Regions from separate parts of the Streptomyces sp. NPDC090442 genome, predicted to be linked through region 1. Evidence: riboswitches for the same ligand, from Rfam matches in the RefSeq annotation. Region 1 holds a riboswitch; each other region holds the start of a gene.
What was found. Region 1 has a riboswitch for magnesium ahead of mgtE (magnesium transporter). Riboswitches for the same ligand answer to the same signal wherever they lie in the genome.
Positions count from the first base shown of each region.

Region 2: linked by a shared signal. The riboswitch ahead of ACIQU6_RS19905 (NRAMP family divalent metal transporter) and the one ahead of mgtE (magnesium transporter) in region 1 are both predicted to bind magnesium.
Region 3: linked by a shared signal. The riboswitch ahead of ACIQU6_RS15725 (NRAMP family divalent metal transporter) and the one ahead of mgtE (magnesium transporter) in region 1 are both predicted to bind magnesium.

Region 1 covers NZ_JBIVXW010000061.1:12,040-14,302, reverse strand. The annotation lists partial or broken gene ACIQU6_RS32865 (transposase) at 1-138, shown strand, start outside; gene ACIQU6_RS32860 (carbohydrate-binding protein) at 205-378, opposite strand; M-box (ykoK) riboswitch at 828-996, shown strand; gene mgtE (magnesium transporter) at 1,331-2,263, shown strand, end outside.
Region 2 covers NZ_JBIVXW010000026.1:118,551-120,813, forward strand. The annotation lists gene ACIQU6_RS19900 (aldehyde dehydrogenase family protein) at 1-448, shown strand, start outside; M-box (ykoK) riboswitch at 717-890, shown strand; gene ACIQU6_RS19905 (NRAMP family divalent metal transporter) at 1,202-2,263, shown strand, end outside.
Region 3 covers NZ_JBIVXW010000019.1:22,946-25,208, reverse strand. The annotation lists gene ACIQU6_RS15725 (NRAMP family divalent metal transporter) at 1-1,118, opposite strand, end outside; M-box (ykoK) riboswitch at 1,420-1,593, opposite strand; gene ACIQU6_RS15720 (SpoIIE family protein phosphatase) at 2,009-2,263, shown strand, end outside.

The sequences.
Region 1 (2,263 bases):
GTCGAACGCTGCTTCAACCGCTTGAAGCAATGGCGCGGCATCGCCACCCGCTACGACAAAACCGCCGAGTCCTTCCAAGCAGCCGTCACCCTCGCCTCAACTCCTGATGTGGGCGTGACATTTGAAGACAACTCCTAGTGCCGGAGTTGAGCCGGACGTACTCCGCTGCACGCAACGTCGACCACTGCACCGGGGGGCGATGGGCTATTGGCGAGCGCCCTCAGCCCAGAGCGTGGGAACGGTCCCGGGTATCCAATGAGCGACTGACCTGTGCGCGTCAACGCAGACGTATTGCTTCCCTTGGTAGACCACTACGTCCCCCTTGGAGTACGAGCGGCCAACGCCCCATAAAGGCGCCGACTTCGCGACTTCCGCCATGAGATCGCCCCTCACGAGCCCGACATCCCGCCGACCGCCGAAGATCCTTGCATGGCGTTACGTCGACAAGCTACTCCTCTGGACAAGAGAAGGTCGCGTCCCCGTACAACCCGTACCTTGTGATCCGTCCTCGGGTGCGCCACATGGTGCGCAGCGTCGGCTTCACCGCTACGACAGGATGCCCCGGAACACCGGCCGGTTCGGATGCCGTTTCCGTCCGCGATGCCGTGGCGGCCATCACTTTCGGGAGAGCGGTTCGATCGCCACCGAAAGCTCCTTACCGATGTCGAGAACCGGCACCCCATGGCTTCGATGGAGCCGGCCCGGAGCCCTCGGATCAACAACCCCTGAGCAATCCCGTCACCTCGAAGATCATCATTTTGAGAATTCCCAGCAGATCTTGACTCAGGGTTGACCTTTTCCCGGCAGGGTTTGTAGGGTCTCTGACGCATGCACCTCGTTAGGTGAGGCGTCTGCACGGACATAGGCCACTGACCCTAAACGTCGAAAGACGCCCCGGTTCAGGACAGCTCTTCCCGGACTAAGGGTTGAGCCCAAGTGGCTCCCGCGAGGCGGGCACGCCGTGCAGTGCTAAAGCTCTGTCGAGAGAGGTGCCGGGGCTCTTTGTGAGCGCCTTCTCCTTGCCTCTGTGCGTGTTCCCACGGCGCCCCCGTGCGCCTTGAGCAGCAGGAGGTGACGACGATGCGAAAAGACTCCGCCGGTTCTCGGAGCGGTGATTCGTCATGCGTCAGTACGTCGTCACCTTCCGCTGGCTGCTGATCACTGCTCGGTCACACCCGTTCTCCGCGGTCCTTCCGGGCTGTCCGGGGTCCGACTGAATACTTCCCGGCGCTTGCGCTGCCACAAATAGGACGCTCACCTACGGGTGTTCACCGAGCATGCCCAATTTTCGCTCGGCGCGCCCTGCGGATAACTCCGAAGAGGTTTTCCCATGAATCGTAAGGACATATTCTTCTACGCCCGTGCCCTGTTGGACCGGCCGGACGGCGACGCGTTCACAAGGCTGATGCGCAGTGCGCCGCCGGCCGACATCGCCGACGTCCTCTGCGACAGCTCACCGCAGCGGCTGGCCGCCGTCCTGACGCCGGCTCCGGCCAAGGACCAGGCTCGTCTGTTCGTCGAGCTTCCGGACGCGCAGCAGGACGCCGTCCTGGCCGCGATGCCCGAGACCGCGGTGGTGTCACTGGTTTCCGCGCTGCCCTCCGACGAGCGGGCCGACCTGTATAACCGACTCAGCCCGGAACGCCAGCGCCGGTTGCTGCGGTCCCTGGCCCAGGCCGAGCGCGATGACATACTGCGCCTCGCGTGCTACCCGGAGGGCACCGCAGGCGCGGCCGCCACCTCGCAGTACGCCACCGTCGCCGCGGGCATGACCGTGGCCGAGGCCCTGCGCACGATCCGTACCACCGCGCCGGACAAGGAGACGATCTACGCGGTCTACGTCCTCGACGACGCGGGCCGTCTGCGTGGCTCCGTCTCCCTGCGTGACCTGGTCCTGGCCGCCGACAACGCCTCGGTCGACGAGCTGATACACCGCGGCCCCGTCACCGTGCGCGCCGACGACCCTGACGAGAAGGTCGTCGAGTCCGTCCGTCGCTACGATCTGCTGGCTGTTCCCGTGATCAACCGGGACCACCGCATGATCGGCATTGTCACCGTGGACGATGCCATGGACATCGACCACGAGCAGGACGCCGCCCAACTCGCCCGTTACGGCGGCACCTCCGCCCCGGGCGGGCCCGACCTCGATCTGTGCGCGTCGCCACTGCGCCGGATCTTCGGCGTCCGTGTGTTCTGGCTTGCCATCCTCACCGTGTTCGGCCTGGTCACCAGCACCTTCGTCGCGGCTCAGGAGGAAATGCTC
Region 2 (2,263 bases), on a different contig from region 1:
GCCTGGTCCTGATCGCCGCCCCGACCACCCGCTGACCGGCCGCACCGCCGTGGCGCCGGACGACCCGGCCGCCGCCGGCGCCCGCCTCCTGCTCCGCGAACCGGGTCCACAGACCCGTGCGCTTCAGGAACGCGTGCTGGCCGACCGGGAGTTGGGCGCCGTCCCGCGTGCGGATACCTGGGGCCCGGAGGCGGTCAAACAGTGCGTCGCGGCCGGCGTGGGCCTGGCGCTGATCTCCGAACACGCCGTCGTCCACGAACTGCGCGCCGGCACCCTCACCGCGCTGCCCGTCACCCCGACCCCGCGCCCCCGCCCGATCAGCCTCGTCCACCGCCGCGACCGCCTGCTGTCCCCCGCGGAACGGGCGTTCCTGGACGTGCTCCGCGGCGTGCGGCACTGGCCGGGGGAGCCCGACGACGACCCCGGAGCCCCTGCTCCCGCAACGTGAAGGACTCGGGCAACCCGCTTGACCACGACGTGCTCTCCCGGTCGCCGACTGCGCGTCAACCAGTCTTCCCCCAGGAGTAGTTGAGCTGAGCATCGCCGGCCAGGCAGTCCAGGCACGCGCGCCCGTCCCACCACAACTCCCAGGCATGGCGACTCGTCCGCCCACCTCCGCCAGTCAGACCGCGCGGCGCCGGTCAAGGTTGAGTCAAAGAGTTGCGTATCCATGCAAGTACGGGGGTAGGATTTCAGCCGTTCGAAGAGAAGAAACAGAGGCACCTCGTTCGGTGAGGCGTCTTCGCGGACACAGGCCACTGACCCCACGACGTCGAGAGACGCCCAGGTTCAGGACAGGTCTCCCCGACCTAAGGGGTGACCCCAAGTGGCTTCCCCCGTACGGGGATTACGCCGTGGAGTGCCAAAGCTCTGACGAGTTGGGGTGAGCCGGTCATCGTGGACCGGCCTGCTCTTTGCCGTGTCCGTTTGGCGCCCGCGTGCGCCCCGGCCGGAAGGAGGCGAGAGACACCATGGACGGCCATTGCAGTAGTCCGGGCCACAGTCGGCCCCATATGCGTATGTCTTCTCCGATGTCTTCTTCGACCTCCGGTACGCAGTAACAACCTCCTGCTCGATATAGGCACCCTCCCCCCACGCACCCGTGCGGCCACCTGCCGTGCCGGGGCGCTGTGCTGCGCGTTCGCAGGGGGATCGTTGCCGCGTGCCCCAAACCTCCCCCGTTGGGGGACGGGAGACTTCCATGACCAACCTGACCACCACCACTGCCACGCCATCGACTCCGCCGCAGTCCAGCGCGGTGCTCGACGACGCCCACATCGGTGACATCCGCGGTGCGCTCGGCACCATCAGGGTCGACGACACCGCCCCGCGCCTGGGGCTCTCCGCCAAACTCAAGACGCTGCTCGCGATAGTCGGCCCCGGCCTGATCGTGATGGTCGGCGACAACGACGCCGGCGCCTTCGCCACCTACGGCCAGGCCGGCCAGAACTACGGCACCAGCCTGCTGTGGACCCTGCTCCTGCTCGTTCCCGTCCTCTACGTCAACCAGGAGATGGTGCTGCGACTCGGCGCCGTCACCGGGGTCGGCCACGCGCGCCTGATCCTGGAGCGGTTCGGCAAGTTCTGGGGCGCCTTCTCCGTCATCGACCTGTTCCTGCTCAACGCGCTGACCCTGGTCACGGAGTTCATCGGCATCACCATGGCCGCCGACTACCTGGGCCTGCCCAAGACCGGCTCGGTGATCCTGGCCGCCGCCATCATCATCGCCTCCGCCTTCACCGGCTCCTTCCGCCGCTTCGAGCGGATCGCCGTCGCCCTGTGCATCGGGTCGCTGCTCCTGGTCCCGCTCTACTTCATGCTCCACCCCAAGACCTCGCAGATGGCGCACGACTTCGTCATTCCCACCATCCCCGGCGGCAACGGCGAGCTGGCCACCGTGATGCTGCTGATCATCGGCATCGTCGGCACCACCGTCGCCCCCTGGCAGCTCTTCTTCCAGCAGTCCTACGTCATCGACAAGCGCATCACCCCGCGCTTCATGAAGTACGAGAAGGCCGACCTGTGGATCGGCATCGCCATCGTGATCGTCGGCGCCGCCGCCATGATGGGCCTGGTCGCTACCGCCTTCGCCGGCACCAAGGGCTTCGGCAACTTCACCGACACCGCGGGCCTGATCACCGGCATCGAGGCCAAGGCCGGCAAGGTCGCCGGAGTGCTCTTCGCCATCGCCCTGCTGGACGCGGCGATCATCGGCGCCTTCGCCGTCTCCCTGTCCACCGCCTACGCCATCGGCGACGTGTTC
Region 3 (2,263 bases), on a different contig from region 1:
CCGGCGAAGACCGCGTAGAAGCCCTTGGCGCTGCGCACGCCGCGGTGCAGCGAGTGCTTCAGGCCCAGCACGTCGCCGATGGCGTAGGCGGTGGAGAGCGAGACGGCCGAGGCACCGATGATGGAGGCGTCCAGCAGGGCGATGGCGAACAGCACACCGGCGGTCCGACCGGCGTACTTCGTCAGGCCGGCGGCCACGTCCTCGGCGTCGGTGAAGTTGCCGAACTCGCCGTGCCCTGCGAACGCGGCGGCGCAGAACCCCATCATCGCGGCGGCGCCGACGACCACCACGGCGATACCGATCCACAGGTCGGCCTTCTCGTAGCGCATGAAGCGCGGGGTGATGCGCTTGTCGATGACGTAGGACTGCTGGAAGAAGAGCTGCCAGGGGGCGACGGTGGTCCCCACGATGGCGATGATCAGCAGCATCACGTCCGACAGTTGGGAGTGGTGCGGCAGGCCCGGGACGACGAAGTCGTGCGCCATCTGCGCCGCCGGCGGGTGCACGATGAAGTAGATCGGCACCAGCAGCAGCGACCCCGCGCACAGGGCTATCGCGGTGCGCTCGAACCGGCGGAACGAGCCCGTCGAGGCGGCCATCACCACGATCGCCGCCGCCACCAGCACGCTCGGCACCTTCGGCAGCCCGAGGTAGCCGACCGCGAGGGTGATGCCGATGAACTCGGTGACGATGGTGAGGGCGTTGAGCAGGAAGAGGTCGATGACCGAGAACGCGCCCCAGAACTTCCCGAACCGCTCCAGGATCAGCCGGGCGTGCCCGACCCCGGTGACGGCGCCGAGCCGGAGCACCATCTCCTGGTTGACGTAGAGCACGGGGACGAGCAGCAGCAGGGTCCACAGCAGGCTGGTGCCGTAGTTCTGGCCGGCCTGCGTGTAGGTGCCGAAGGCGCCGGCGTCGTTGTCGCCGACCATCACGATCAGGCCCGGACCGACGATCGCCAACAGCGTCTTGAGCTTGGCCGACAGGCCCCGGCGCGGGGCGGTGTCGCCCTGCCGGATGGTGCCGAGCGCGCCCCGGATGTCGCCGGTGTGCGCCTCGTCGAGGACCGCGGAGGACGGCGTCGGGGTGGGCGGTGCGGTGGTGGACAGTTCGGTCATGACGGCCTCCCGGTCCCCCGTCCGGGGGAGGTTCGGGGGCACGCGGCGGCACCGTTCCGCGGGTGGGCAGCCCGGGTACCGGGACGGCGGGGAAGCCGTACCGGTGGGGCCGCGGGCGGGCGGAAGCGGGCGTGGAGACGAGGGGTGTTACCGCGTGCCGGAGGTCAACGAGGACATACGGATGCGGGGCCAACTGTGGCCCGGACTACTGCAATGGCCGTCCATGTCTCTCGCCTCCTCCCGGCCGGGGCGCCCGGGGCGCCATGACGGACACGGCAAGGAGCGGACCGGCGCGCGGGCCGGCTCACCCCTACTCGTCAGAGCTTTGGCACTCCACGGCGTAATCCCCTTGCCGGGGCAGCCACTTGGGGTCACCCCTTAATCCGGGGAGACCTGTCCTGAACCTGGGCGTCTCTCGACGTCGTGGGGTCAGTGGCCTGTGTCCGTGCAGACGCCTCACCGAACGAGGTGCCTTCGATTTTCTCGAACGTCCAGCAGCATACCGGTCTACTTGCACATTGACGCAACTACTTGACCGAACCTTGACGGCGGACACGTCGGCGAATCCGGCGCCACCACCCAGCGGTTGGGGTGACGAGCGGGACAACCACGCGCCGATCGGGCCGAGTTGAACGACACACCTCGGACTCCGCGACCGGGAAGCCCCAGGCGGGGCCCTCGACCGTGCCAACCAGGCACCAACCCCCGCCGGTGCCTCCCGCGACTCCCACCCCTCAGGCCGGACCGCCCGGACCCGCGCCCTGGGCCGAGGGGTCACCCCGCACCAGCACCGAGGAGTGAGGTGCGCGAGCCGCCCCTCGATCACGTTCCGTAACAGACCGCCGCGCATCCATGGGCAGCCCCGCCCCGGGAGTGTTAGAAATAGCAGCATGGCCGCAGGGTCCGGCCGATATCGGCGCGCAACGGTACGGTCACTGACCGAACGACGCCCGCAGAGCGTCGCGGGGCAGGTCTTCCTGCTCCAACTCACCGTCGGCCTCCTGATCGTCCTGGGCGCGCTGGCGGCGCTGCTGCTGACCTCGCGGCACGACGCCGAGCAGGAGGCGCGCAACCGCTCGGTGGCCGTCGCGGAGACCTTCGCGCACTCCCCCGGGTTGCCGGCCGTGCTCCGCTCCCCCGACCCG